Regions from separate parts of the Caballeronia sp. ATUFL_F1_KS39 genome, predicted to be linked through region 3. Evidence: predicted binding sites of a transcription regulator. Region 3 holds the regulator's gene; each other region holds the start of a gene.
What was found. Region 3 encodes FliA, which starts transcription of late flagellar genes. Its sites were predicted from a motif close to CTAAAGTTTNNNNNNNNNNNGCCGNTA; they were not measured.
Positions count from the first base shown of each region.

Region 1: motA (flagellar motor stator protein MotA) is a predicted target of FliA. The motif match lies at 1,469-1,495, and genes of this name have one in related genera.
Region 2: NCR93_RS00965 (flagellin) is a predicted target of FliA. The motif match lies at 1,633-1,659, and genes of this name have one in related genera.

Region 1 is NZ_JALQDZ010000001.1:207,977-211,252, reverse strand. Features, by position in the region: gene motB (flagellar motor protein MotB) at 1-537, opposite strand, end outside; gene motA (flagellar motor stator protein MotA) at 563-1,423, opposite strand; gene NCR93_RS01030 (YfiM family lipoprotein) at 1,735-2,145, shown strand; gene flhC (flagellar transcriptional regulator FlhC) at 2,165-2,719, opposite strand; gene flhD (flagellar transcriptional regulator FlhD) at 2,738-3,061, opposite strand.
Region 2 is NZ_JALQDZ010000001.1:197,696-200,971, reverse strand. Features, by position in the region: gene rpsU (30S ribosomal protein S21) at 4-216, opposite strand; gene NCR93_RS00970 (aldo/keto reductase) at 566-1,516, opposite strand; gene NCR93_RS00965 (flagellin) at 1,760-2,920, shown strand; gene fliD (flagellar filament capping protein FliD) at 3,123-3,276, shown strand, end outside.
Region 3 is NZ_JALQDZ010000025.1:127,827-131,102, forward strand. Features, by position in the region: gene NCR93_RS13460 (Rieske 2Fe-2S domain-containing protein) at 1-216, opposite strand, end outside; gene NCR93_RS13465 (GGDEF domain-containing protein) at 429-1,523, shown strand; gene NCR93_RS13470 (RNA polymerase sigma factor FliA) at 1,530-2,261, opposite strand; gene NCR93_RS13475 (MinD/ParA family ATP-binding protein) at 2,280-3,197, opposite strand; gene flhF (flagellar biosynthesis GTPase FlhF) at 3,190-3,276, opposite strand, start outside.

The DNA of each region.
Region 1 (3,276 bases), on a different contig from region 3:
CGGGCGCTTCTGGGTATCGACGATTTCGATGCGCAAGCCCTGTTGCGTCGATTCGATGCGGATCTGCTGCTTGAACTGGCGCAGCGTCGGATTGGCCTCGATCGCGGCCATGAGCTTCACCTGAAGATCGTGCAGGCGCACCTGCTCGCGCCGTTCGAGCTCGCCCTGCGCGGACTTGAGCAGTTCTTCGTCGGTGTCGGACGAGGCGCGCTGCGCGAGCTGCGTGGCGCCATCGGTCTTGCGCGCGGCGCCTGCGTCGGTGCTGGAAATGTCGCGGCCGCCGCCCATGATGATGCTGTTGTCCATGCCGACGGTCTTGCCGCCGACCATCGCGGCCTTGAGCGGCATCTGGAAATATTCGGCGATGCCGCGCCGCTGCACCGGCGACGTCGACGAAAGCAGCCACATCAGCAGGAAGAACGCCATCATCGCGGTCATGAAGTCCGCGTAGGCGAGTTTCCACGCGCCGCCGTGATGGCCTTTCTTGCCCGCGACGACGCGCTTGATGAATATCGGGCGATCGGTATCGTTGCTCATCGCTGTGTCTCGACTATGGCGGAAGTCACTTCGACTTGACCTTGCGCACGTGTTCTTCCAGCTCGGAGAACGACGGGCGCTCCGTCGAGAACAGCACCTTGCGGCCGAATTCCACCGCGATCGCGGGGGCGTAGCCATTCAGGCTCGCGAGGATCGTCACCTTGATGCACTGGAACATCTTGGTCTGCTCCGCGACGCGCTGTTCCGCGACGTTCGCGAGCGGTCCGATGAAGCCGTACGAAAGCAGAATGCCGAGGAAGGTGCCGACGAGCGCCTGCGCGATCATCTCGCCGAGAATCGCGGGCGGCTGATCGGCGGAGGCCATCGTGTGCACGACGCCCATCACCGCCGCGACGATGCCGAACGCGGGCATCGCGTCGCCGACCTTGGTGAGCGCGTGCGCCGGCGCTTCGCCTTCGACGTGATGCGTCTCGATTTCCTCGTCCATGAGGCTTTCGATCTCGAACGCGTTCATATTGCCGCTCACCATGAGGCGCAGGTAATCCGTCAGGAATTCGACGATGTGATGGTCCGCGAGAATCTTCGGGTACTGGCTGAACACCGGGCTCTTCGCCGGATCTTCGATATCCGCTTCGAGCGCGAGCGTGCCTTCCTTGCGCGCTTTCGCGAGCAGCACGTAGAGCAGGCCCATCAGCTCCATGTACATGCTCTTGTCGTACTTCGCGCCCTTGAAGAGCGTCGGCAGCACCTGAATCGTCGCCTTGATGGTCTTGACGTTGTTGCCGAGGATGAACGCGCCGACGCCCGCGCCCGCGATCATCAGAATTTCGACCGGCTGCATGAGCGCGCCAAGGTGGCCGCCTTCGATGGCATAGCCGCCGAAGACGGACAGCAATGTCACGAGCGATCCAATGAAAATCAGCACAGTCGAGTCCTCACGTTTGATGCGGTAAGACCGCCGTTAAGTGGTTTACGGCACTCGACTGGAAAACTTTGGGGCACGGTCAAACCGCTGTAGGTTCCGTGCGGTTTGCCGCGCGACCTTCTCGCTGTTTCGCAAAAATCTGCGTCTCAATCGCTGATTCACGGCAACGAAATATCGAACTTTTCCTAGCGGCGAAACAAAATTTTCCCGTTCGACACGAAACATCACATTTTCTGCCGATAATACGAACGCGCGTTCAGTTTTGTTGGAGACGCGAAGTCATGAAATCGGAGAGAACGATGACAAGAGCAATGAAACAGGCCAGCGCGCTCGCGCTGACAGTGACCGCGAGTTCATTCGCGCATGCGGGTTTCGACTGCAGCGGTTCGCGCGGCGGCTGGCGTATGCAGACATCGGATAGCTGGACCGGCTCCGACAAACTTGCCCACGTGGCCGCGTCCGCGCCGTTCGGCGCGCTCGGCGCCTATTTGACGCGCGGCTCGGACCATCCGGTCGTCTACGGCACGTTGATCGGCACTGCGCCGGGCTTGGTGAAGGAAATCGTCGACGGAACCTGCCGCACGGACGGCTTCTCCTACAAGGATCTGGCCGCCGACGCGCTCGGTGCGTGGATCGGCGCATCGGTGACGCATTGGGCGATCATGTATCAGCGCACGCCGCACGGGATGACCGTCGGGCTTTCGTACCACGATCGCTTTTAGACGGACGCGGGCGCGCGGATCAGGCGGCGATCCGCCCCGCTTCGCGGTCCGCGCCCGCCTTGCGCGTCTTGCCCGCGCGCGATGGCGGCTGGCAGAGGCCGCACACGTAACCGGCGCGCAGTTCGTACGCATGTGCGACGAAACGTCCGCGGCAGCGCGTGCAGACGTTGGTCTGGAGCATGCCGGATTCGAAGTAGCGCACGAGCGTCCACGCGCGCGTGAGCGACAGCACGGGTTCGTCGCCGTACAGCGCCGCGTGTTCGAGATAGAGGCGGTAGCTTTTCACGATCGCGTGAATCGTCGGCTGGCTCTTGTCGTTGGCCGCCATGAAGCGATAAATGCCGTGAAACAGCGACGAATGGATGTTCGGCTGCCACGTCATGAACCAGTCCGTCGAGAACGGCAGCATGCCCTTGGGCGGCGACACGCCTTTCAGTTCCTTATAGAGCTTGATGAGACGGTCGCGCGACAGGCTCGTTTCCGCTTCGAGCAGTTGCAGGCGCGCGCCGAGCTCGATCAGCTCGATCGCCAAAGTGATTTCGCGGACCTCCGCGACCACGCTTTTCGTCGCCATCGGGCTTCGCGCGCGGCGTCAGCCGATCTGCTCGACGGGACTGTCCGCCAGCACAATCGCCGCGTGGGCGTGCGCGAGCGCCGCGCTGCGGTCCTTGTCGGCGAGCGACGAAAGGATCGCGTGGTCATCGAAACGAAAGCGGCACAGCAAATGGCTCGACGACGCCACTTTCACTGCCTGCGCGAGCGTCAGCGAAGCCAGAACTTGCGCAACCTGCTCCGAAAGGCCCAGGCGATACATCGCCGAGATGCGGTCTTCCTGAAGAAGCCGCTGAGCGAGGAGCAAGTACGACAGGTTCACCTCGCGGATTTCCGCGAGCGTACTCGTAGTGCTGGTCGTCATCTTTTCCCCGAATCGAAACGTGGCTGGTCAGGCCCGGCGGGAACGTTTGCTCGAATTCGCAAAGAAACGCGAATGCGGCCCCGCGCGTGTTGTCTGTTGTCGATTCGATTGTCGCCGATGCCCGCGGCCGCGCCTGTCGGACAAAGCATCCGACGCTGCGACGGAGTTTCGCGAAGAATCGTGTAGGAAAATTTCTTACAAGCCGGCCGCTTCGA
Region 2 (3,276 bases), on a different contig from region 3:
CGCTTAGTGCATCTTCTTCGGCAGCATCTGGCTGCGCAGGCGCTTGCGCAGGCGCGCGACAGCGGCGGCCTTCTTGCGCTTGCGCTCGGTGGTCGGCTTTTCGTACGACTGGCGCTCGCGCAGTTCGGCGATCAGGCCATTGCGCTCGATGGTGCGGCGGAAACGCCGAATCGCGACATCGAACGGCTCGTTTTCTTTGAGGACGATAGTGGTCATGTAAATCCTGGTTTGCTAAACGTATTTTCAAGCGCGCGACGACAGCGAGTTGCCGCGCCCCGGCACTCCGATCGTCCGCCGGACGTGAGAACGGCGCGACGGACACGAGCAAAGCGGCCACGGAGGCCGGAAAAGAGAGCGTTGAGATTCAGCCGCGGAAGCGGCAGGCGCTTTCGAAAGAACCACACGAAGGCGCGTTTCAGAGCCGTTCGCCGCTGTTGGTTGACGTTGTCATTTTCAGCGGCGAAGGCAGGAAATCGGGCACATTTCTCGATTCGGGCGCGATGTTACCAGAACACCGCGCCATTGCCAACTCCCGCGCGCCGGCCAACTCATTGATGCAACAGAACTATTTCTGCCACGCGCTGGCTTCGTCGAGCAGATGGATATCGTCGGCTGCGAGTTGCAGGCGCGTCGCGGCGGCCAAGCTCTCCAGTTGCGCGACCGACGTGGCGCTGGCGATCGGCGCCGTCACGCTCGGGCGCGCGATCATCCACGCGAGCGCGACCGTCGCGGGCGTCGTGTCGTTGCGTTTCGCGACTTCGTCGAGCGCGTCGAGAATCTCGAGGCCGCGCGGCGTCAGATACTTTTCGACGCGCGAGCCGCGCGCCTTGTGCTGCGTGTCCGCCTTCGACCGATATTTGCCCGACAGAAAGCCGCTCGCGAGCGCGTAATACGGCACGACGGCGATCTTGTGCTGTTCTGCCACCGGTTCGAGACCGGTCTCGTAGCCCTCGCGGTCGTAGAGGTTGTATTCGGGTTGCAGAATCTGATACGCCGGCAAGCCCGAATCCTTCGCGACTTTCAACGCCTCTTCTAGCCGCTCGCCCGTGTAGTTCGACGCGCCGATCACCCGCACCTTCCCCGCCTTGATGAGCGTCTGATACGCGTCGAGGGTTTCGTCGAGCGGCGTGGTTTCGTCGTCGTAATGGGAGAAATAGACGTCGATGTAATCGGTCTTGAGACGCCGCAGCGAATCGTCGACGGCCGCCGCGATGTTCGCCGCCGAGAGCCCGGCGCGCGTGGACAGCTTGCCGACTTTCGTCGCGAGCACGACCTGGTGGCGCTTGCCGCTTTCCCTGAACCACTTGCCGATGATCGTCTCCGATTCGCCGCCCTGATGCCCGTCGACCCAGGCGGAATAGACGTCGGCTGTATCGATGAAATTCAGCCCGTGATCGACGAACGCGTCGAGGATCGAAAACGACGTGCGCTCGTTGGCAGTCCAGCCGAACACGTTGCCGCCGAAGACGAGCGGCGCAACTTTCAGTTCCGATGTGCCGATATTGCGTGTCTGCATGTGCGCTCCGAATGCGTCGTGAGGGACCAAAAAGCATACGCGCGAAATCGGCGCCTTGCCGGGCAAGGCTTCGCGGCCTCGCAACAGAATTCGTTACACAAATCGTTTGCGCGGGCCTTAAGTTTTTTTCGAGGGGCCCGATAACCACAAGTAGGCGGCCGGCTATCACCGAGCGCAGGACCGCCAGGCAACTTACTCGGTGCTTTAGCCAAAGCCAGATACAGTCTCCCAGGAGAGAACAAAATGATCGGTATCAACAGCAACATCAACTCGCTGGTTGCACAGCAGAACCTCAACGGCACGCAAAGCGCGCTGTCTTCGGCGATCACCCGCCTCTCGTCGGGCAAGCGCATCAACAGCGCTGCTGACGACGCAGCAGGTCTCGCGATCTCGAACCGGATGCAAACGCAGATCAACGGCCTGAACCAGGGCGTTTCGAATGCGAACGACGGTGTGTCGATTGCCCAGACGGCTTCGAGCGCGCTTTCGTCGATGACCTCCAGCCTGCAGCGTATCCGTACGCTGGCCGTGCAAGCCGCGAGCGGCTCGCTCTCGTCGAGCGACCAGGCTTCGCTGCAGAAGGAAGTTTCGCAGCAGATCGCCGAAGTGAACCGTATCGCTTCGCAAACGACGTACAACGGCCGCAACATTCTTGACGGTTCGGCTGGCAGCCTGAGCTTCCAGGTCGGCGCGAACGTCGGTCAGACGATCAATCTGGACCTGAGCCAAGACATGGGCGCGAACTCGCTCGGCGGCGGCATGGTGCAGAAGGGCAACACGCTCGGCACGTTCTCGAACCTGTCGCTGTCGTCGAGCGGCGCCTACGCCTCTTCCGGCGCGACGATCACCTCGATCAACGTGCTGTCGGACGGCAAGGGCGGCTTCTCGTTCACCGACCAGAACAACGTCGCGCTGAGCTCGACGGCTGTCACGGCCATCTTCGGCTCGGGCACCGCAGGCACGGGCACGGCTGCAGCACCGCACGAAAACACGCTGACGTTCAGCACGAGCATTGCCGGTTCGATGGGCGCATCCGTGAGCTCCGCGATCACCACCCTCAACGCGTCGATCAACAAGATCAACAAGCCGGACACGGTCGCGAACCTCGACATCAGCACCACGACGGGCGCCAACGTCGCGCTGGTCTCGATCGACAACGCACTGCAGACGCTGAACAACGTGCAGGCAACGCTGGGTGCAGCCCAGAACCGTCTGAGCGCAATCGCTTCGTCGCAGCAAGCCGAATCGACCGACCTGTCGTCGGCTCAGTCGCAGATCACCGACGCGAACTTCGCGCAGGAAACGGCGAACCTCAGCAAGGCTCAAGTGCTGCAACAGGCTGGTATCTCGGTGCTCGCGCAAGCGAACTCCCTGCCGCAGCAAGTTCTGAAGCTCCTCGGCTAAGCGGTACGCCAAGGTAGCACCCGACGCCGGATCTTCATCCCGAAGATCCGGCGTCGGGCCGTCCCGGCGACGAAACCACGTTTCGATCTCTTGCGTGTGCGCCCGCGCCCACGAGCGCACACGCAAGAGTTTGTTTCCCGCAACGAGCAGTTGACTGCGATCACGCGCAATCAGGCGACAGCGCGATACACGGAGTTACCCGATGTCCACGATCAGTACGGCCACCACGGCGGCGACCGCCGCGCAGACCCAGGCGTCCGCGAACGCGGCGCTTGCCGAAGCAGCGCAATCCATCATCAGCGGCGCGACGGGCAACTCGTCGATGGACGTCAACGCGCTCGTCACCGCGATGGTCA
Region 3 (3,276 bases):
GTAACTCCAGCCGTGATACGGACACACGATCTGATCGCGCATCACATGCCCGAGCGACAACTGCGCGCCCCGATGCGGACAGTAATCGCGCCACGCATGCGCCGCGCCGATGCTGTCCCGCCACACGACGATCCGCTCATCGGCCACGATGAATCCGCGCGCGCCGCCTTCCGGTACGTCTTCGCTATTGCAAACGGGCAGCCATTCGGCAGCCAAAGAAATGGATTCGTCGCGCATCGCCGTGAATGAGAAATGGACGTTCTTAAGCTGTTCTTACACGAAACACAGCGTCTTCGCAAAACGTTGCAAAATAGCGGATCGCTCGCTCGGTGCAACTCGATACCACTCCATTCAGCCGATGCCATGCGACGGGGCCGCAGTACTTGGCAGCAAGATAAAAGAAAGAAATCACCATCCAGGGGTTCAGTATGGAGCAGGCGCATCAACCGGCACGCCGGACTTATGCCTTCGCATGGTCCGAACACCGGAATCCGGAACGCGAGCAGGCCACGCTGCGGGTCTGGATGGGAGCGGTGGTTCTTCTGGCTTACGGCGTTTTCGCGTGGCTCCGCCCTTCACACGATGCCTTCCTGACCACGCGCCTCGTCGCGCTCTATGTGTCTTATGGGGCGATCACGCTTCTGATCGTCAGCCGCATGAGCGCGCCTTCTGTTGCGCGCCTGACCGTCACGACCATCGCCGATCAGACGATCCTCGGGCTCGCGCTCGCCGCGGGCGGCGCAACGGCGCTGCCGCTTCTCTGGGTGATGTTCTGGTTTCTGATCGGTTCGGGATGCCGATACGGCAAGCGCACGCTCGCCGTATCGTGCGCGACGGCGCTCATCATCGTCACGGCGATGGCCGTCTGGCAGCCGTGGTGGCACGAGAATCTTCCCGCCGCGATCGGGCTCGCGCTGAGCGTACTCGGCGCATCGGTGTATCTGAGCGTGCTCGTCGATCGGCTCGGCAACGCGAATCGCGATCTAGCGCGTCAGGCATCGACCGATCCGCTCACGGGTCTGTCGAACCGGTACGCGCTGGAAAGAGTCGTCGATCGCGCGATGAACGCGCCCGAAGCCAATGGCGATCACGCCACCGCGCTCCTTCTGATCGATCTCGACGGCTTCAAGGAAGTGAACGATACCTACGGTCACGCCGTCGGCGATCTGCTGCTGCAAGCCTTCGCGGACTCGCTCGCGAAGCGCATGCGCAAGTCGGACACCATCGCGCGTCTGGGCGGCGACGAGTTCGTCGTGCTCGCGCATCAGATGCGCGACCGCGACGCCGTGTTGTCGGTGGCCGACAACATCCATTCGGCGCTCGGCGAAATTACGTCGGTGCAGGAGCGGCCGGTGTCGGTATCGGCGAGCATCGGCGCATGCCTGCTTTCGAGCGCGGCGTCCGCGCATCAAACCGGCATGACCGCCGTGCTGCGCGCCGCCGACCGCGCGATGTACCGCGCGAAAAGTCTCGGCGAAGGGAAAACGGTCTTCGCCGAGACGCGGGACTTCGAGATCAGCTAGGGAACGTCAGGCCTCGACGCTCGTCCACGCCTGCTCGCGCAGCTTCGTGCGCAGACGCGCGACCGCTTGGCTGTGCAACTGACACACGCGCGACTCGCTCACTTCCATCACCGCGCCGATTTCGCGCAGGTTCAGGCCGCGTTCGTAATAGAGGCTCATCAGGAGCTTCTCGCGCTCGGGCAGCTTGTCGATGGCTTCGATCAGCGCGCCGCGAAGGCTGTCGTCGAGCAGCGCGGACAGCGGATCCGAACGATCGACGCAATAGCGGTCGAGGAACGGCTCGTCGTCGGCGGAGCGATCGAAGTCTTCGTAATAGATCAGCTGGCTGCCGTGCAAGTCCTGAAGCATCGACTGATATTCGTCGAGCGGCATCTTCATGTGCTCGGCGATTTCCTGCTCGCTCGCCGCGCGGCCGAGGTTCTGCTCGACCTTGTGCACCGCCGATTCCACTTCGCGCGACGTCTTGCGCATGCTGCGCGGCAGCCAGTCGTTCGCGCGGAGCTCATCCAGCATCGCGCCGCGGATGCGCTGGCTCGCATATGTTTCGAACTGCGCGCCCTGATCTTCCTTGTAGCGGCTCGCCGCGTCCAGCAGGCCGATCATGCCGGCCTGAATGAGATCGTCGAGATCGACGCTCGCCGGCATCTTGGCGACGAGTTGAAGCCCCAGCCGTCGAACGAGCGGTGCGTATTTCGTCAGCACTTCCGACTGTGAGAGTTTGCCTTGGGCGTTATACATCTTGGTCACCTATCTTGATCACATCGACGCCGTGCTGCTCAATGCAAAGTCGTGAAGCGCAGCCGCACGATGCGACGCCTCCCGCGCGCCCTGTACAGAGTCGCTAACCGGATTTCGCGCGTCGGCCTGGCCGCCCGCATCGCGCATATAAGGCGCGGGGCGCATCGGCCAGTGCAGGAGCTCCGCCGCGATTGCGCGGTAGTCGCGCGCCGCGGCCGTGGCCGGGAACGCTTCGACTGCGCAGCGTGAGAGTTCCATCGCCCGAGCGACGCGCGCATCCTCGGACACATATCCCGCCTGCACGAGCGACACGGCCAGATACCGGCTCGCGACGCCCGACAGGTTGTCGAACGCGACCGCCGCGTCGGCCGGGTTCTGCACGTGATTGACGAGCACGCGGAACTGGCCGATCGCATGGGCGTAGTGCAGTCGTTTCATGCACGCATACGCCTCGGTGATCGCCGACGCGGCTACCCGCGTCACAATAAGAAAGTCATGCGCCTGCGCCGCGAGCGTCGACAGCGCGCCGTGGCGATCGAGTTGCGCATCGATCAGCACGATGTCCGCCGGACCGTCGAGCAGCGCGCGGCATTGCGCGGCATCGTGAACGATGCGTTCGTCGCGCGGCGCGGCCATCAGCGAGAAGCCGAACGGCGTGCGCTCGACGGCATCGCCGAGCATGCGCCGGCCCGACATCACCGAGGCGAGCGCGCCCGCGTCTTCGGTGCCCACGAGACGGCTCACCGATCCCGCGTTGCGGTGCTCGTCGATCACGAGCACGTCCTTGCCGTGGATGGAAAGCGCCGCGCCGAGATTCACCACCGCCGACGTGCATCCGATGCCCGCCGGTCCGCCCGCGACCGCCACCACGCGCGAACCGGCGCGCGTAAGGAGCCGTCGCAGGCCTTCCGCCTGGTCGAGCACGAACTTATCCAAAGTGCACCTCATGCAGTTCGGTCGTGGCGCGCGCGGACAACGCGGACAGCAGCGCAGGCGTTTCTTCGTCTTGCGGCAC